Regions from separate parts of the Rossellomorea sp. ABR4_012 genome, predicted to be linked through region 1. Evidence: riboswitches for the same ligand, from Rfam matches in the RefSeq annotation. Region 1 holds a riboswitch; each other region holds the start of a gene.
The links. A riboswitch is a leader RNA that binds a small molecule or an ion and turns the genes downstream of it on or off. The one in region 1 is predicted to bind cyclic di-GMP.

Region 1 (5,074 bases):
TTTTTTGCAATCCTCTCTCAATTGAGCTTATGTAGGACTTAGAGATTCCTGCTAAATGTGAGAGCTCATTGATCGTCATCCCCCTTTCTTCCCTGTAATGTTTTAAGACCTCACCTACCAATGCACTCAGCCCTTTCATAAATCAGATATATTCATTATATAGAACAAAGTGTAATTTATAAAAAACGAAAAAGTGAGCATTTAAGAGTTAATTCTATATAAAGAACGAAATAGTAGTAGAAAATCAATAAAATAAAGAAATTTAATCCTTTAAAAATAGAATCTAGTTTAATATACTGAAATCATAAGTTCTTTAAAAAGAACAATCGGAGAAATGCAGGAGGAAAAACATAATCAAAGGAGACTTAATATGAAGAAATTTAATAAAATCATTAGTATTTTTATCATTTTTTTGTTTTTGTTTACTCCTGATAATTTACAAGCAGAAGAGAACAGTAAAGTACAAGGAGATATAGATATCTCTATTAGTCCATCACCGGTTTTGTTCAATCTTACAAATGTTAAACCGGGGGATAAAATATCAAGAAAAATAACAATATCAAATAACGGGAAACAGGATTTCCGTTATCTTTTTTCTAACACATTTTTAAGAGGATCTGAAAAGTTCTACAATGAATTAATCTTGGAAATCAGTGATATGAAGGAAATTTTGGTAAAAGGAAAAGTTAAGGATTTCAAAACACTAGATCTTCGAGCTTTAGAAAGTAGTTCTTCTGAAACATTAGGAATTACCATAGAAATACCATATGAGCTTGGGAATGAATTTCAAGGGTTATCGACAGAATTTCAGTTCAGTTTTCTGGTGGAAGGACCCGATGGTGCAGTTACTCCAGTCGCTGGAGGAAATATCTTACCTGATACAGCAACTGAATATTTCAAATATTTATTGATGGGAAGTGTACTATTTATATTGGGAATATGCTTATACATGTTTACAAGGAGAAAGTTTGTATCAACAAAAATTAAACTCCCTGAAATTTCCCTTAAAGAAAGGAAAGAAGTATAGTATGTATAAAAAAATATGTACTCGCTGTAAAAGAGCATCCTTCAGCAGTTCGGAAACCGGTCAATGGATCTGTCCATCCTGTGGACATGATTTGACTAACCACTCTTTTTATAACTCCAACACTTTCCATAATATTAATGATAAAGTCCTTCCTTTGAAGAAAAAATTAGAAGCTTACCAAAATCAACTAAGTAGTAATTATTCGCAGTAATTCGACATAAGTATTCGTCGTTTCTTTTAACAAATAGCACATTATAGATAAAGTCGTTAAACTCCTGTCAAAAAACAACAAACTATGTAGGAAAAAAGTGTAAAAATAATTGTCAGAAAAGACAAAAAACAACAGTTTTAAAGGTTCATCGTTAGTATAATGGGTATAGTTCTAAGGGGCTAGTCAGACAAAGGCAAACCTATTGAAAAGTAGGGACGCAAAGTCACGGGTCTAAGGTAAGAAGATGTGAACAAATTGAAATCAACCTACATAGAAAAAATGCACATTGGACGACTAAGATGGCTGGATTGCCTGAAATACATATATGTATTTTGGGAGGAATGGTATTGATGAAGCGTGAACTTGATCTGGAATGGATTGAACTAGTGAAGCAGGCACTTGATGCAGGGATTTCAAAGAATGATATTAGAGAATATTTACAAAATCATAGCAAAAATGCAGCTGAAGAATATAAAATCGTATAATGTGAAAAGTCTTGCAGAGACTGCAAGACTTTATTTATTTCCTAATTTCCATTTATTAAATTCAATAAACTCACGGAACTGTTCCTTTGTAATACCAGAATCCATCGCTTCCTCAGCAATTTTGATCCATTCGCGATCGACTGCTGTGTTTTCGGATTCATCGTGTAATAATGCGTCCATCGAGATTCCCAAAGCGGCAGAAACCTTTTCTAAAAACTGTATGGATGGGTTTTGTTGAATGTTGCGCTCAATGGAGCTCAAATATGACTTGGCAACCCCAGCTTTTTCGGCCAGCTCTGTCATAGACATTCTCTTTTCCTGTCTATACTTTTTCACTCTCTCCCCAATCATTGTGGACACCTACCTATTGAATCGTATCGATAATCTTATTATAACAAACCGTCAACATCTACTCTATAAGAAGTTTACATATTCTCGTAAAATTAGACGCTCGGTTTTGATGTAACTGGAATGCGCGGCTTGGACACCATCTTCTCGCGGAATTCTTTCATCAATTCTTCACCGGAATATCCTTTTTGCAGCAAGTCGTCCAACAGTAGCTCGGCATACTCGTTGCGCTGCTTCTTTAATTTTCCTTCAAATAAAATACTCATCCGGCCGTTCATTTTCTTGATGCAGCGTATGGACGTCATGAAAGCGGCAGGATCATTGGCTTTATGGGAGATGACGACCTGGATTTCCAAATCCCCCTTTTGCTGCTGGGCCTTTTGAAAAAATTCAATGTGTTCTTGTGACATATACGTTTCGACAAGCCACGTACTCTTCTCATCCTCTTTATTGATGATCAAACCGTCCTCAATATCAAAATCCTGGAGTTCATCATTATCAACTACCTGCAGTGAAATCACTTTAAAAGTTTTCATGAACGAACATCTCCTATAAATAGGTTATTATTAAAAATTATATCACAGCGTAAAAAGAATCCATAATATCAAATTGTGTTAAAAAAGTCTGATTTCTGATATTTGGGCTTATTTTGCGTTGAAAATCGGAAATCTCCCTAGGCGAATTTGCCAAATTTGAGGCTGCTTAGGCTCTGAAATTCAGAAATTAACGATTTTACAAGCTTAGGAGGGGAGGGTAAGATGAAATTATTCCAAAGAGAAAGGAGTGAAGAACAAAGGTGATCAATCAAGTAACCCTGGTGGGAAGGCTGACCAAGGATCCCGAAGCGAGGAAAACGATGGAAGGCAGGTCGGTCCTCAATGTAACGGTTGCCGTCAACCGCCAGTTTAAAAACCAGCAGGGACAGGTGGAGACGGATTTCGTCATGTGCAAGATATGGAACAAGGCGGCCGATAACACGGAGAAATATTGCCGCAAAGGCTCGGTCGTCGGCATCACCGGCCGCATTCAAACCCGCAATTATGAAAATGATCAAGGAAAAAGGATCTATGTCACCGAGGTAGTGGCTGATTCGATACGATTCATGGATTCAAAGCCGCAGCCTGACAGAGAACAGCAGCCGGCGAAAGAACCGGTCGAACTGCCATTTTAAAAGAAGGGAGGGGCACATATGGCAACCCTGCAATCGCTGGAACAACGAATCGATCGACTAGAAAAACTGAATGAAGACCTGATCAAGAAAGTAGCACGTGCCAACGTCGAGAATTTCTACCTCTCACAACGGGTAACCGCACTCGAGCAAGGATATGAACACCCGAGTGCCATTCTGCAGACTACATCTTAAGGAACCTCGATTTCTCTCCAACTTAGAACCCTTCAAACGTACATCCTATTCGTAAATAATTTCTGTCCAACCTATAAGTGTTTGTCTCAAAGTCCAATTGTCATCATGTCACCGCGTCATCCCTCTAACATACCTCGTTAGAAATAGAATATCGTAAGGAAGTAGTGAAGTAGTTTTGTAAGTTCCCCAATATGTCTTCATGTAGGGTCGGTTTCCATTGGAGCCGGCTGTTTTTTTGTGGTTTTACAGAGAGAGGAGGAGAAAAGTTGGAGCTTGCTAGTTCAAAGACAAGGAAAAAGCAGCCTAGCCTCCATATATGAGCCATTCTGGGGAAATATGATCCATTTCCAGGATTTATGGTCCATTTTCCAACTTTATGATCCATTCGACAAAAAATACGTTCCATTTTAGAAGTATATGATCTTCTGAGAATTATTCTAATTTAGGAGGGGGATAGCAGAAACATCATTGACTCTGCTGATCACCGCTGTTGATTTCCGTGGAAGACTTCGCTTTCCGCGGGTGACCCGTGAGCCTCCTCAGCTTCGCCTCCGGGGTCTCACATTGGCCACTTCTCCCGCAGGAGTCTACGTCTTCCACTCCAATCAACAGCTGGAACAGGCTATATCCACAAAAATGGTGAGCTACTCCAAAAAACTATTTTTACACTAGCTGGATTGCAAATAGAAAAACCCCCTCTCCAAAAGGAAAGGGGTCTACCACCAAAATCTATTCCAACACCAACAACGACTGCAAATCCTGATCTGACAACTCAGTAACCCACTGATCGCTTCTAATGATTTCATCGTTCAACGCTTGCTTCTTCTCAAGCATCGCATCAATTTTCTCTTCAAGTGTCCCTGATGACACAAGCTTATGAACATGAACAAACCTACTCTGCCCAATGCGGTAAGCACGGTCGGTCGCCTGATTCTCGACTGCTGGATTCCACCAGCGGTCGTAGTGGACGACGTGGTTGGCAGCGGTCAGATTCAATCCGGTACCGCCTGCCTTCAAGGAAAGAAGAAAGACTGGGAATTCACCGTTTTGGAAGCTTTCCACTAGTTCATCACGCTTCCCTTTGGCCATGCTTCCATTCAAAAATGGCACATCGACAGCGAATTCTTTCTTCATGACTTCCTGGATCATCTCACCCATGGAAATGTATTGAGTGAAAATCAATGTAGCCTCTCCTGATTCGAGAGCGGCTTCCACAATGTCTTTCAGCTTCTGCATTTTTTCCGAACGGGTCAGGATAGATCTAGGAGTTGGCTCTTTTAGATAAAGAGCAGGATGGTTACAAAGCTGCTTCAATTGATTCAACATTTGTAAAATCAATCCTTTACGCTCGAACCCGCTCAGTGTCTCGACTTTCATCAACGTTTCCTGCACAAGCTGCTCATAGAGTGCCGCCTGCTCAGCGGTCAAGCTGCAGTACTCTTTTTGCTCAATCTTCTCGGGAAGATTAAGCTCGACTTCGGGATCCTTCTTCGTTCTCCGCAGCAGAAACGGTTTGATTTTTGCCTGAAGCTCGCGTACTTTTTCCTGAGATTCGTCTTTTTCAATCGGAGCGATATAGTTCTTCTGATACTGCGTGAATCCACCGAGATATCCGTGGTTCAAGAAATCAAAGATGGACC
Region 2 (5,074 bases), 470 kb from region 1:
CTGAATAAACTGGTGGCCGAAGATAATGAACAATCTCGGTGCAAGATGAGGGAATAAGTGGGTCCAAAGCAAATGCTTATTGCTCCCTCCCAATAGTTTCGCAGATAGCACAAAATCCTTTTTCCCTATCAGCTTCATTTCATTTCCGATTAATACCGTGGTTAACGGCAGTACGAGTATCGTGAGGACCATTGCTTCAAACACAAGGCGTTCAAACATTGAGTTATCCCAACCAAGTACGGGCAATCCCCATAAAACAGGTCTAAGCAGCAGGTATGCAATCAAACTCAGTGGAAGAAAGTGTATGGAATCAATCAGCCGATCGAGCCAATTCTTCCTTCTTTCTTTTAGATGAAAATGATAAAACACTCCTAAATAAAATCCGCCTATGACCCGTAATAAGGCAACAATCAAAGCAAACAGCAGCGTATATTTCGCCCCGACAATCAGTTGATCCATAATGCTGTACCCATAAATATCCGATCCAAGGATCATTTGGTCGGACGGTTCATGCGGAGGACCTGAAACAATCCGGCCTTCATCATTTTTCAGATATTTAATGTAATGGATTGGATTCTCCTTAAATAACGGGTAGAGAAAGCTATACATAATCATAATAAACAATGCACTGCACCCTAAAGCAAACTTAGGGTTGTGCATATGCTGCCACCACAATTTTCTGATGGCAGCAAGCCATCCCCATATCCGCCATTCAGTCCATTTTGTTTTGTCCTTTTTATACTTGGTGTCATCTTCATTACTGGCTGAATTAACCCACAGGTATACACCCTGATAAACAACGAAGAAAGGCGTGAAAATCAGAATGAGCGAAATGGCGATGACCATCGGCCTGAAATCCTGCACGATATAGTATGTGATTCCTCTCATATTAAAAATGGTTTCAATGACAAATAAGCTTGAAAGCATTCCCCAAATGATGATTTTTCCATGATAAAAAAGGCTTGGTGAAATATTTTTAGATACATGGGACAACAGGATTTTTCCCTTGGACATGCCTTTACTCTGAGCAAATTCAATATGAGGCTTTAAGAGTTCTTCTTCTGTTATCAGAAGAAGAATACGAAAGAACGAGATCATCGGGATGATCGAGAGGGTAATCATGGGTGCAAGATAGACTTTTTCATCTCCCAGTTCCGTAAACTGCATGAGCTCGAAGCCGAATTTTTTAAAGACGAAGACAATGAACAACTGGAGCATGAAAGCAAACATAAGATCCGGAACAGTTTCCAGGAGGTTCAACAGTTTCTTTAGAGGTGATGATAACCAACGGGGAAGAAATACCGTAATGATAGTCAAAATAAGCCCGAATCCAAGTCCGATTGCCAAGGCCCCGCCTAATACTTGCAAAGAATACAGATAAGGGCCCCAAAGCATATCCATGAAATGTTCCGTATATCCTTTATATGAATAACTCCAATTTTCTTTATCCCAAAACGCAAAGAAAAACTTAATCACTTCTTCGGAGTACCCGATAAAGTTATACAGTCCCCTTTCTCTCATGGCTTGAGGGGCAACGCTGATGGCAATGATCCCTAGAAAACCAAGAAAATAATAGAACACGAATTTTAGTGGAAACCTCAAAAATCTCATAGTAATCCCCTTTTTATCTTTTTCTTCAGTTTAATGGATAATGTAAATTTTTTCAATTTTATTTCAATTTTAACAATTCAGTATCAAATAAATAGCGGAACGGCTCATTGAGACACAGCAATAAAAACTTTTAAGCATATAAAAAAATCAGGACACTCAGTCATGATGGTGACTAAGCATCCCGATCTTCCTTATTTATGCCAGCAGCTGACTCGGACGGCCCAGAAAATAGCCCTGCCCGATTGTGATGCCAAGTTGCTTGGCCACAAGCATATCTTCTTCCTGTTCAATTCCTTCTAAAATGATGAGTGTATCGCTTCCGTAAAATTGATTAAAGAAAGAGATAAAACGCTGTTTCCTTTCACTCTCAGCAAGATTTTTTGCAAAGTATCGATCAAGCTTGATAATGTCAGGTTCAAATTCTATGGACTTTTTTATAGAGGCTGTTCCTTGCCCGAAATCATCAATGGCATATAAAACATTGTATTGTTTTAGATTCTTTAGAGCCTTCAGCAATAACGGATTCTGCCAGAGCTCATCTGAAGTTGATTCATTCAGCTCGAAAACAAGGCGCCCTTGAAGTTGAGGGTAGGTCTCCATGAGATAGTCGAAATATCTATGAAAGCTTGGATGTAAGATCGTGGTCACATACACATTCAAGAACAGTTTTCCGTTTTGATTCCGATTATGCAAGAATCCCTCGATTGCTTTTGAAATCGATAAGGTATCAAGCTTATACAATATGTTAGCCCTCATTGCTGTCAAAAAGCGTCTCTGGATTCTCCTGATGTGTATTCCTGAGCAGCGCTTCATATCCGTAAAGCGATAGACAGCGATCAATTGTGTATAAAGGCTGATAATCATGATAAATAAAGTCCTCTTGAAAAATCGTAAATATATTCATAAAACCCCTGTACTCTCTTTATCGTATGTTTTTGGAACAGAACTCTTTTTCTTAAATAAAAAAACCACATGAAAGAACGCTTGGATTACGTTCGTATGTGGTCGGTTGCGCTACTAGCTCCCCTGAATGTAAGCGCCCATCTATCATTCAGGTTCACAGCTCCCAATGCGAAATTTATCATTTTATGTAGAAAACAATCTTAATAAGTAAAATATACCATAAAACTAGTACATTGGGAGTATTTTTTCATTATTTATTTGAAAATTTAGAATCTGTTGTGCTATCTGGAAATATAAAGGTTCCCTTTAACCCAGTAGCGCCATGGATAATCCCTTGCTTCCCCTGTGTTATCGATGCCGATTCTTTTACCGGAAGCAATTTCGGGAGGGGTATACCCCTCCGCGATGATAAGCGGCGGTTCAGTATAGAACCTCCCATAGTCCTCCATGGTAATCCCTAAAGCTTTCGTCAATTTACCTGGACCGCTCGTCCAGTTTTTCATCGGATGGCCTTTTCTTCTTTCTTTCATTAACTCCAGGCCCTCCAACGGTTCGACCGCCCTGATTAAAATAGCGTTCGGCACCCCGACTCCAGCGGATACCACATTGACGAGGCAATGAGTATGCATCAAATATGTATATACCCGGCCCGCTTCATGGAACATGATTTCCGTCCGCTTTGTCCGGCGATTTCCAAAGCTGTGGGCGGCCCTGTCTTCGGGACCCAGATAAGCTTCAGTTTCCACGATGTAGCCTGAAGCGATTCCTTCCTCGGTTTCTTTTACGAGCACACACCCTAAAAGTGATTGAGCAAGATCTAAGGTGGGCAGTTCGTAAAAAGAGAGAGGCAAAGGTGTGTAGTTCATCTTTTTCACATCCCTTACGTAATCCTTCCTTTTATATTTCCTCTTTTCCTGGAGGAAAAAACCTTTTATGATGGCAAGACTTTGCTTTCCTTTTTCATTATCTCCTTAAACAGGTCAGTCGCTCCAATGGAATGGCTTCCACTCTCCGGTCATTTCTTCCTGTCGTCGTTTCCGCTTTAGCCAAGGCATTCCATATTGCTTCCTCGACACTATCAACAGCCATTTCAAAAAGTGTTGAAATAATCTCACCATCTTCTTTAATGAACGAGTATGTTAATGTATTGTCTTCAGATGGTTGATGCGGCACCTTGTGGGCTGTGGAAAACGCAAGGACAATATCACCGCTTCCGTGGGCCGCATAAGAACCGGTCCTTGAAAGGCCGAATGACGCCCGCTTAGCCAGCCGCTTAAGCTGCCTTTCATTCATCGGAGCATCTGTTGCCAAAATAATCATAATGGATCCATCAGGAACCTCACCCTCTTCCTTTTCAACTTCCACAGGGATGCGCAAATCACTGCGTCTGCCGAAATTCGTTACCACAAGCGCACCTACCGAATATAGCTCTTCGCTAAATCTGTGCTGCCGTGAACTTGTCCCAATGCCTCCCTTATATCCTAGACATAGCATTCCAGTTCCTGCGCCTGCACACCCTTCTTCAACCAATTCCGAGTGAGCTTTATGTATTGCTTCTTTCGCATCTTCAGGGGTCACATGGAGCCCCCTGATGTCATTCAGATACCCATCATTGCACTCCCCGACAAACACATTGACCGTCCCTGTTGTATCTCCAATCTCCGGGCATTCCTCCATTAAATATTGGACCGTCCCCTTCATGACATCCCCGACAGAAAGTGTATTGGTCAGCATGATTGGACTTTCCAACACACCCAGTTCCTCGATTTGTATCGTCCCCGCCGTCTTACCGAATCCGTTGATCACATGGCTGGCAGCGTACACTTTTTCCCTGAAAATATTTCCTTCATGGGGCAAAACAGCCGTCACACCTGTACGTACCGTTTCCCCGTTTTTTTCATAATAAAGTGTCTGATGCCCCACTTTAACACCTTTAATATCAGTGATGCTGTTAGCTTGCCCGCAAGAATAAGAACCAATCTCCACTCCCAGGTCACGCAATCTTTTTCTTACCATTAAAGCGAACACTCCTTTATGACATGTTACTTTTACAATTCGATTCTGAACATATTATTACCTTTTTTGCAGCGGCAATATTGATCTTCTTCTGGTGCCTGGCTCAATTCCACCGATTTGTGCCTGGCTCAATTCCATCGATTTGTGCGGCTCAATTCCACCGATTTGTGCCTGGTTCAATTCCACCGATTTGTGCCTGGTTCAATTCCACCGATTTGTGCCTGGCTCAATTCCACCGATTTGTGCCTGGCTCAAATTAGCCTTTTTGAGCCAGGCACCATCTCAAGACACCTTATCAACACTTCTACCTATCGCACTCCCCAATTCTCCCACATATTTCAGAGGATATCGCCTGCAGAAGGTGCAAATATTAATAACTGTCATCAATCCTGGCCAATTTCGGCAGGGAGAATGCACCATAAACCAATTGGAGGATATAAAATTGAAAAAACATCTTAGATTGTTAAGCATATGTACGATCATTCCCTTAATGCTCTTAACTGCATGTAACACAAATAATGGGAATGATAACCTCACAGGTACC
Region 3 (5,074 bases), 230 kb from region 1:
TCTTATAATAAACGGTTTATAATTGGACATATACGTTCTTCAGGTAACAAATTAAGTAGAATGGGGTGCTAGAGTTGTGAGAAATGAAAACGATTTCAGTTCCGGTTTGTATTGGGGCACTCTTATAAGTATTCCGTTGTGGCTTTCTTTTTTTGGCTGGGTAAAGATTGTTAAGGCATTTTTATAAAAAGCATTGTGACTTAGTAGTTAAATATTTTGAAGGGGTGACATAGAGTGAAAATTCTTTAAGTCACCCCTTTTGTGTAAAGAAACTAATATATTGTCGTAACTTTTAGAACCGTATCCTACATATATTTACAAATAATGTAATATATCTACTGTATCATGTCTGTATAGGTTATACGGATGGGGGATGAGAATGAAGAATGTATTGTTAATCTGTCTTTTTATCATCACGGTACACACATTGACAGCAGGTAAATTACATTGGGATAAGAGAGTAGGGGCGGTTCAGACAGACTCTGCTGCATCAACCGGGTTGAATGATCAAGAAAGGGAAAATGAGCAAGTTTCAGTTGAAAAAGTAGTAGATAGGGATAAACTAATGAAGTTAGATAGAGTGAATTACCTGCCGCCTGAACTTCAACAAAAATTCAGAGAAAAAACTAGCAGTAATGATCAACCCGTCTATCTGATGATTTTGGGGTCCTCCTCTACCTCGCAAAAGGTAGGTGCATGGGCAAAACAGCTGGAAAGTAAGCTGCATGAAATTTATGGAAAGTCGCTTGTAGAGGTTTCAATAAAAGAAATTGCTAACAAAACCTCTGATCAGGTAATCAACGAGAACATACATAAAGACTTGGCGGATCAGACCCCAGACATTCTGCTATTGGAACCATTTTTACTGTATGATAATGGAGAAATAAGTATATCGAACCGCTTAAAAAACCTTTCAACAATTATAGAAGTTTTTAAGGAACATAACCCTAACATCACAGTGATGATTCAACCTGCTAACCCTATTCATGGAGCCCGTCATTATCCAAATGAAGAACAAGATTTAGAAGACTATGCGATACAAAATAAATATATCTACTTGAATCATTGGGAGGCATGGCCGGATTATAACGATAAGGAAATAAAAGATTATCTAACGAATGAAAACTTACCGAATGATAAAGGAAATGGGGTTTGGGCAAAATACTTAATTGATTATTTTGTGAGAATGTAAAAGATAGCTTTAATCTGTGAAATATTCTTTTAAGAATATACAATTTATTTTTATGATTTTTATGATACTATCTAAAAGTAGTAAAATTGAATCATTCATAACTGTAGTTTATAGTTATATAGTATGTTATTGAAACTATTTAAAAACCATTCATAATTCGTACGATAATGGCAAAATCATTGAAAAATGATGACGCAAAACTATAGGGGCTAATGTCTATGACTATGCCAGCCAGCTTCCGAAAACGGACTCCTGCGATTTATGAAACAGAGGAGGAACATTATGAAGTTGAAAAAAGTATTGTCTCAATTTAAATTTTGGTGGCATTCTATAAGAGTGCACTACCATCAAGCATTATTTGATAGTTGTCTGGATTGCCGTCTCAAAAAGAAAATTCAACAAAAGATCATGTATCATGAAATGAAACTGAATAACTATTAGTTTATGGAAAGGCTCATAATGGGCCTTTTTTTTATTTTCTGCTCTACTGATATTTATGTAGTGTGTTTTTTGTCGAATTAACATAGATTATGTCTAATGATTTCCTTTATAATAATTGGTAACGGAAGAAATTATCGGTATGACCTACTATCATAAGGATGGATTCTATTGGACAGAATTGTAATTACCGGCTATGGGATAAAGGCTCCAGGCGCTTTAACTAAACATGATTTTCGCAGCGTGCTGGAGAATGGGATCTGTACCCAGTCTGTACTCAAAAGTAACAATGCTACGCACTCTAGTGTGATTTCGGGAATCATAGAAAACGATTTTACGATTATTAATGAAAAAAATTATAAGCGTTATCCCCGTTCGATCAGGCTGGCCCTGGCTGCTGCCGATGACGCAGTATCAATGGCTCAACTATCATGTGACCCTTATCAGGTGGCTGTCATCATGGGGACTTCTGCGGGGGCGATCCTAGAAATTGAGCAGTATGCATCCGTGGCCCTTGACTTGAAAAAGTATCCGATTCACGGGGTATCCATTGTTGATAACCATACCCTTTCATCTGCAATCGCGGCACATATAGGACTTAGAGGACCTGCTTTCACCATTACTACGGGGTGTACAGCCAGCTTGGATGCCGTGGTTTTGGCCAAATTATTATTAGAGTCCGGCCAAGTGAATGCTTGTATCATAGGGGGGACAGACGCACCTCTTGGACAGTGGAGTATTAACGGTTTCATCAAAACAAGAGCCATTGCTTCAAATGTCTCGGTCGAAAAGACTGGTGTCCCTTTTTCGACCGATCACCAAGGGTTCGTCCTTTCGGAAGGGGCAGGGGTTCTCGTTCTGGAACGTGAAGAGGATGCTATGAAGCAGGGGAAGAAAATCTATGGAAGCATAGAGCGTGTGTTATCAAGGAATGAGGGAACACCTATCCTAAAAACGGATGAATCAGGACAGGAAATGCTTTCTTTATACAAGGAGGTCATCAGGGACAAAGTCCCTTCTTATGTGAACAGTCAGTCTTTAGGCCTGCAGACAAATGACCGGATTGAAGGGTATATTCATAGAGAGTTATTCGGGAATATGGTGCCTCTGACCTCAATAAAGGGAATGACCGGTCACTCATTTGCTGCCATGGGCGCAATGCAAATCATCTCAGCTCTCCTTTCAATTGAGTATGGATTTATACCCCCGACTATCAAAACATCAGGGAAGGGATACGAGGATTTGCCCATTGTTTATAAAACCCGGTTTCAGCCAATCGAATCCGTGAGCATCACCACTCATGGTAACAGCGGGAATAATGCTTGTATTGTTATTGGGAAACCCTGAAACCGATTAAAAAGGAACAACTACTTGAATGAGGGGGGATCATCTTATGTTTTTTCTGTTTTTACTATTAGTTGCACTTATCCCTCTGGTTATCGGCATTTCAATTCTTAAAATGTTCAAGGGAAATAAGCTGTCAAAGGCACTATTTTTATTTTTACTATTGGCAACGTTATGGCAGATAGATGTATCAGTGTTGTTTGCTCATCATGTTTTAACCCAGCAAGCCATTGATTTTCTGTTTAGGCTATTTAGGATCGGTTCCATCATGTTATCTCCTACTCTATTCTTTGTGGCATTTATCATTTACCAGGAAGAGCTTGCGAACTTCCAAAACAGTAAATGGAATTACCTGATGAATAAAAAGGTGGTCATCTTCTATTACATCTGCAGTTTTGCCGTGTATTTAATAGGCTGGAGCCATAAAGGGATTCATTCTTATAGATTGATAGAGCCAGCGCATGCCCCTTCTTTTTATTTTCCTGTATATGGGAGTCTATCATGGGTATTTCATGCCAATGTCCTTCTATTTATCATCAGTATTGTCGTATGTATAAGGATTTGCACTCGAATTGGTCATTCTGCTTTGCAATCGTTTTTATTCTATTTTATTCTCTCGACCGCATTAGGATATGCCATCGGAATACTGAACATGCTTCCTTATGCCATGCTGCTTCCCAGTGCAGTGTCGGTTCTTATATTCGCTATTTCCATTCTGATTCTATCTAATAAGATGCATCTTCGTATGGTCAACGATGTGAACAGTCAACTCGACCAGAACAGGGAGTTTTTAAGCAAGGTAATCGACCTTAACCCCAACTATATTTATGCGAAAGATCAATACGGCCGATACACTCTGGTGAACGAATCTTTTGCCACACTATATGGGTTGGAGAAGCGTGAAATAATAGGGAAAACCGATTTCGACGTTCATGTGAATAAGGAAAGAGCTTTTGAAATTTATCAGATTGATCAAGCAGTACTTGCTGATGAGAAAGAGATTACTGCACTTGAAGAGATCTTTATTGATCGTTTCGGGAAAGAGAGATGGCTGCAAAGTTCAAAGATTCCCATTAAAACAAAAGATTCCACTATTCTTCTGGGTGTCTCAACCGATATCACTGAGCATAAACAGCATGAAAAAGAGCTTAACCACCAAGCGAATCACGACGTACTGACCGGACTTCCCAACAGGAGGATGTTAAATGAAAATTTAACGAACATCTTAAAGCCTGCTGACAGTAAAGCTGCTTTGATGCTTATTGACCTAGATCGATTCAAATATATCAATGACACGCTGGGACATGATGTCGGAGACTTACTTTTAATTGAAGTCTCTAAACGTCTTAAACAGTTCCTTGGTGACAGAGGACTTGCAAACGCAAATGTTTACAGGCTTGGAGGGGATGAATTTACCTTATTATTTCCATATCGTCACCCTGAAGAAGTAACGGATATTGCGAAGAGTCTACTTGAACAATTTAATAGAGAATTCAGTCTAGGAGAGCAGGAATTTTTTATTTCGCCAAGCATAGGAATCAGTACTTATCCTGAAGATGGATGTGATGCAAAGACATTAATGAAAAATGCTGACACAGCCATGTACTATGTGAAGGAAAGAGAAAAAAATGGGTTTCAACTATTCACGAAAGAAATGAATCGCGATTTCTTTCGGAAAATGATGATTGAAAAAGAACTTCGTACGGCTTTGGAGCAAGGTGAATTCGAACTTCATTACCAGCCATCAATGGATATACATACAAGGAAGATTTGTGGAATGGAAGCGCTTATCCGCTGGAACAATAAGAACCTGGGTCATGTTTCACCTGCTGAGTTCATTCCGATTGCAGAAGAGACAGGTATGATTATCAGGATAGGGGAATGGGTACTCAGGACAGCCTGCGAGCAGAATATATGCTGGCAGAATGCGGAGTATCCACCTATGAAAATCGGAATCAACATTTCAATCAGACAGCTCCTGGATAAAAATTTCGTCCACAAAGCTGCTGCCATCATTAAGGAATCAGGCCTTTTGCCGACTTATATTGATTTAGAAATAACAGAAAGTATTGCCATGTATGACCCGACTCTGATGATCAA
Region 4 (5,074 bases), 310 kb from region 1:
AAAAGATCATGGACGAGCAAAAGAGAGACCAGGAAGAACTAGAGAAAAAGAAACAAGAAGTTGAAGGTAAACTAGCTCAATTAGAAAATGATAAAGCAAGTCTGGAAACATTAAAGCAAGACTTAAACAGCGAAAAAGCACAAAAAGCAGAACTATTCAAGCAGCTTGAAAAACAGCAGGCTTCCCTTAAAGTTGAGAAAGCGGACCTGGAAAAAGAATCTAATGAACTGGCTAAAATGGAACAGCAAATCGGCGGAGAAATCCAGGCAGAGCAGGCACGTTTAGCAGAACTTGCCCGCCAGCGTGAACTTGAGAAGAAGAGACAAGCTGAAGCAGAGGCTGCGAAACGCGCAGCAGCACAATCTGCAAGCAGTGGCGGAGGTTCTTCTGCACCGGCACCAAGCACACCTGTAAGCTCAGGGACTTGGACAAGTCCTGCATCAGGTACGATTACAACTGAGTATGGATGGGATACTCTTAACGGGAAAGCTCGTTACCACTATGGTATCGATGTCGCTGCCCGCGGAAGTGTGCCGATCGTTGCAGCAGCTGACGGATATGTCATCAAGAGCCAATACAGCTCCAGCTACGGTAACGTTGTGTACATCACTCACTCAATCAACGGAAAAACCTTCACTACAGTGTATGCGCATATGGCTTCTTCATCAGTAAGCAGCGGCCAGCCTGTAGATAAAGGACAGCAAATCGGTTACATGGGTAACACAGGTTATTCCTTCGGACAGCATTTACACTTTGAACTTCATGCAGGTTCTTGGAATGCATCGAAATCCAACTCTGTAAACCCACGCCAATATATTAATTTCTAATAGAATAGTATTCTATAAAAAATCCTGCCATATGTTTATGGCAGGATTTTTTTGGATAAAAGTGTAGAAAATTTTTCTTTTTCTATTCTTTAATATTCATAAAAGAATACTTCCTGACCCTTACAAATCATACGTTATAATGTATAATGAAATTAATGTCGAAAAAGAAAATATTTACACCAAAACTCTTTTAAATCCTGATAATTATTGGTACTATAGTATTATTAAGGAAATATAATATGTATCATTTGAACTATAAATCAACCTTCGATAACGGCAAACTAATTCGAAAGATTAGGACGCAAAGCCACGGATCTAACGTTTTCATAAAACTATGACCGCCGGGTTACCGAAAAGGATTGGAAGATAAATGAACGCTGTCGCCGTTTGTCAGCTTCATTTATTGCCCGCCATTCTTTTTGGCGGGCATTTTTATTGGTTTGATCCCAGCGTCACTGCAGGCAGGCAAGGTAGTTCTGAATTAAGAAAGGAGATAAGAGGATGGAACAAGTATATATTTCTGACGTCAGAAGACAATTGAGAAGTTTTTGCAGGAGAAATCGTTCCTCTTTAAAGAATTTCAGCTCCTACACAGCGGAAGAGATCAGCGATATGGTGTTAAGCAGGCTGGGCTTTGAAGAGGTTAAGAAAATCGTAGACGATATCCAGCTGATTGACCGCAGAGGCGGAAACACGGGATTTTACTTGGTGCTTATTTTAGAAGCACTAAAGGGTTCACAACAAGCCAGTTCAGATGAGAGAGCGATTATATAATAAAAACCGGATGTCTTCTTCTTTTGACTGCCGGTTTTTTGTTATTTATATAGATTCTTCGGTAAGATCAATCCTCAATTATGCAGACATTGACAGCCACTGTTCCAGGTTCTTTTCAGCTGTACGGATATCCATTGTTATGTTTGTAAGGAACTCAAAATGAGGGTCCCTTTGACCCTGGTGCTTCAATAATTGGAAGATAGTAGGCTTTTGATATTTGATCACCGTCATCACTTCCATCATTGGCAAGTAAGCTTCTTTAGGCTGAATTCGTAAAAAAGAGCGTATGAGCTGGATATACTCTCCTGCATGCTTTTGTTCATCGCTTCGTAATTCAATCAATGCATTTAACCTGCATATATGACGTTTAATCGTTTGCAGTTCTTCAAAAGTCATTATGATTTCCCCTTTATCCTTTGTTGGCGGCCCGGCTATCCTAGCGGCAGTCCATTGTCCCCCTTAGACCCGAAGCTTTGCGTCCTTCCTTTTCAGGAAGTTTGCCTTTTTCAACAGAACCCTGTCAAAAAGAAATCCACCTTACTTTCATTTCCACTACTTGTTCTATACTGTTAATCGTAAATGAAGATAAAGTAATAGTTCTAAAATACCAAATCTGATACTGCGTCAAAGTCATTCTACTTGATAGGTGGCAAGAAAAGCATCATACTTACATACATAAGAGGGTATCTTAGTACAGATACATGTAGCGACTATTGTTTAAATGGTCTATATATCAGTAAAAGTGAAGAGAATAGTTTAAAAACAATCATTCGTCGATAGTCTGCCTCAACAGACGTCGTTACTTAAAAAAACTAACCAATAAAACGGAGGGACCAACCATGCAAGGACACGGCCACCTTTTTGAACACCACAAAGCATCAAAACTGCTCGACCCAAAGCGGAAGAAAATGGTGCCGGTGGACAAAGTACTCGAGCTTCTTCAACTGAATAAAGATGACCTCGTCGCCGATCTCGGATGCGGAAACGGCTACCTGACACTTCCAATTGCAAAGTCGGTAGATACCAAGGTACATGCTGTCGACCTTCAGCAAGAGATGCTCGAATATCTGCAGCACCGTGCAAAAGAAGCGAATGTAACCAATATTGAGTATGAAAAATCCTCATTGGAATACTTAAGTTTTAACAAGAACACCCTGGACAAGATTGTATCTGCATTCGTCCTGCATGAAGTGCCGAATCTGACCAAAGTATTTCAAGATTTAAATGACATGCTGAAAGACGACGGCCTATGGCTCATCCTTGACTGGGAAGCGGTGGAATCGGAAATGGGACCTCCGCTTGAAGAACGGATTCCTTCAGAAGAGCTGGCACATCAGCTGGGGACAGCCGGTTACGAGACGACAGTAGGACATCTGCATCCGGCTGTTTATTATATTGTTGTGCGTAAGGGATGAGAGGGTTGAATTGTTGGTGCCAGGTGTTTGTGCCTGGCTCAAATCGTCCGAATTATGCCAGGCACCGTTCATGGTAGTAAAACTGTACCAGGTTCACACCACCAGAAAAAGTAAGATCAACTGTAACAGGTGCAAAAATCTGAGCCAGGCTCAATTCGGCAAAAATGAGCCTGGCTCAAAATACCGAATCGTACCAGGCACCCCAAAATCCAAAACTATCCCCATCAATACCACCCCCCAAACAAAAAATCCCCACCCCTTAACAAAAAATTAACATTCCCCCGCCATACTATTGGTATAAAGGAGTGAACAATGTATGGCAGAGGTATCAATATGGTTTGCCCTGGCTGCGGGGGCGCTGTCGTTTTTCTCGCCGTGTGTGTTTCCGCTGCTGCCGGCGTATGTAAGTCATTTGACCGGCGGGCAGGCTGAAGGCGGCCGGATCCAAGTAGATAGACGAATCGTGCTTACCCTTTCGTTTGGCTTCATTGCAGGGTTTTCGTTTATCTTTATTTTAATGGGGGCATCGGCGAGCTTTCTCGGCGGGTTGTTCTCCGAGTATCGCATGTACATAGAGCAAATCGCAGGGATTCTGATCATCGTGTTTGGTTTGCAGATGATGGGCTGGATTTCGTTTTCGTTTCTGATGAAGGGCGGAAAGCAGTTTGAAACGAAGAAGAAAGGAACAGCATTTGGGTCGGTCCTGCTTGGAATGGCCTTTGCGAGCGGGTGGTCGCCTTGTGTAGGGCTGACGCTGTCTTCGATCCTTTTACTTGCAGGTGCAAGCTCTACGCTGTCTCAGGGAATCACGCTTCTGGTGGTCTATTCCATCGGGCTTGCCATTCCGTTTCTCATCATCTCACTCATGATCACGAAAACATTCACGGTCATGAAGAGGGTAAACAGGATCCTGCCGAAGCTGGCAAAAATCAATGGAGCCGTGATGGTCGCATTGGGGCTTCTCGTTTTCAGCGGAAAAATGCAGCAAATCTCCGCTTATCTTTCCGTATTCAGTCTTTTTTCAACCTAGGAGGAAATGGCCGTGAACGTTCAGAATAAAAGCATCCTCGTCGTGGAAGACGATGCAAAGATCCGGAAACTGATCAAGATATTTCTTGAAAAAGAGGGCTATGAAGTATTTGAAGCTGCTGATGGTAAAGAAGGGAAGCGTATGTTCAGAGAGCAAGATCCCTGCTTTGCCATCCTCGATTTGATGCTGCCTGAAATTCAAGGCGAAGAGCTGTGCAGATGGATTCGAGAGGATGAAAAGAGCGACATCGGCATCATCATGGTGACCGCAAAAGCGAGTGAAAATGAACGGATCCACGGATTGAAAACGGGGGCGGATGACTATGTGACAAAGCCATTCAGTCCAACCGAGCTTGTGACCCGTGTGGAGACGGTCCTGCGAAGGACGTCCAACCGATGCCAAAAGCTCAGCCGCAGCGGACTCACCCTCAAACCTCAAAAAGGGGAGGTCACTTTTAAAGGTCATCCTGTTGAACTGACTGCATTCGAATTCCGGATTCTGCACCTGCTGATGACGCATCCCGGCCAGGTCATTTCGAGGCAGCAGATCCTTGATTCCCTATATGAATTACATGAAAAAGTGGTGTCGGAACGGACGATTGACGTTCATATCCGCCACCTCAGGCAAAAACTACAGGAAGGTACGAGCTTGAATTTCATTGAAACGGTAAGAGGAATGGGGTATAAATTCAATGGTTAACCGCAAAAAGCTCGGGAGTCTCTTGACCCAGCTCACCTTTCTCAACACTTTCATCATTGCGGCCGTGATCCTGATTGCGGGATTTACCGTCAAAAATTACGCCTGTAACTTGGTGAACCAGCAGCAGATCACCGGAGCGAGTCTTGAAAGTCTATTGAACGATTATCTTATAAAAGTCAGTGCGCTCGCGTTTCTTCTGGCTGGAGGCTTTCATTTCTTTTTTATCAAATGGCTGACAACACCGTTGAAGAAGCTGACGGAAGCGACTCAAGCATTGAAAAAGGGCGAGCAGCCCGAGAAACTGAAACAACCGCTCATCTATGAGGTGA

Region 2: linked by a shared signal. The riboswitch ahead of ACXAFV_RS00645 (EAL domain-containing protein) and the one ahead of ACXAFV_RS03100 (anti-repressor SinI family protein) in region 1 are both predicted to bind cyclic di-GMP.
Region 3: linked by a shared signal. The riboswitch ahead of ACXAFV_RS04090 (beta-ketoacyl synthase N-terminal-like domain-containing protein) and the one ahead of ACXAFV_RS03100 (anti-repressor SinI family protein) in region 1 are both predicted to bind cyclic di-GMP.
Region 4: linked by a shared signal. The riboswitch ahead of ACXAFV_RS04465 (hypothetical protein) and the one ahead of ACXAFV_RS03100 (anti-repressor SinI family protein) in region 1 are both predicted to bind cyclic di-GMP.

The regions. Positions count from the first base shown of each region.
Region 1 is NZ_JBSWVK010000001.1:598,561-603,634, forward strand. It holds gene ACXAFV_RS03090 (helix-turn-helix domain-containing protein) at 1-139, opposite strand, end outside; gene ACXAFV_RS03095 (TasA family protein) at 371-1,027, shown strand; cyclic di-GMP riboswitch class I at 1,421-1,554, shown strand; gene ACXAFV_RS03100 (anti-repressor SinI family protein) at 1,589-1,723, shown strand; gene ACXAFV_RS03105 (helix-turn-helix domain-containing protein) at 1,754-2,074, opposite strand; gene ACXAFV_RS03110 (YwpF-like family protein) at 2,167-2,607, opposite strand; gene ACXAFV_RS03115 (single-stranded DNA-binding protein) at 2,868-3,242, shown strand; gene ACXAFV_RS03120 (hypothetical protein) at 3,261-3,434, shown strand; gene ACXAFV_RS03125 (DEAD/DEAH box helicase) at 4,164-5,074, opposite strand, start outside.
Region 2 is NZ_JBSWVK010000001.1:128,239-133,312, forward strand. It holds gene ACXAFV_RS00640 (ABC transporter permease subunit) at 1-1,611, opposite strand, end outside; gene ACXAFV_RS00645 (EAL domain-containing protein) at 1,807-2,475, opposite strand; cyclic di-GMP riboswitch class II at 2,606-2,687, opposite strand; gene ACXAFV_RS00650 (DNA-3-methyladenine glycosylase) at 2,796-3,380, opposite strand; gene ACXAFV_RS00655 (DmpA family aminopeptidase) at 3,478-4,530, opposite strand; gene ACXAFV_RS00660 (CAP domain-containing protein) at 4,973-5,074, shown strand, end outside.
Region 3 is NZ_JBSWVK010000001.1:824,027-829,100, forward strand. It holds gene ACXAFV_RS04085 (SGNH/GDSL hydrolase family protein) at 380-1,192, shown strand; cyclic di-GMP riboswitch class I at 1,352-1,435, shown strand; gene ACXAFV_RS04090 (beta-ketoacyl synthase N-terminal-like domain-containing protein) at 1,802-2,977, shown strand; gene ACXAFV_RS04095 (putative bifunctional diguanylate cyclase/phosphodiesterase) at 3,024-5,074, shown strand, end outside.
Region 4 is NZ_JBSWVK010000001.1:904,557-909,630, forward strand. It holds gene ACXAFV_RS04460 (murein hydrolase activator EnvC family protein) at 1-827, shown strand, start outside; cyclic di-GMP riboswitch class I at 1,093-1,181, shown strand; gene ACXAFV_RS04465 (hypothetical protein) at 1,329-1,601, shown strand; gene ACXAFV_RS04470 (hypothetical protein) at 1,680-1,997, opposite strand; cyclic di-GMP riboswitch class I at 2,020-2,113, opposite strand; gene ACXAFV_RS04475 (class I SAM-dependent methyltransferase) at 2,441-3,016, shown strand; gene ACXAFV_RS04480 (cytochrome c biogenesis CcdA family protein) at 3,333-4,046, shown strand; gene ACXAFV_RS04485 (response regulator transcription factor) at 4,059-4,745, shown strand; gene ACXAFV_RS04490 (sensor histidine kinase) at 4,738-5,074, shown strand, end outside.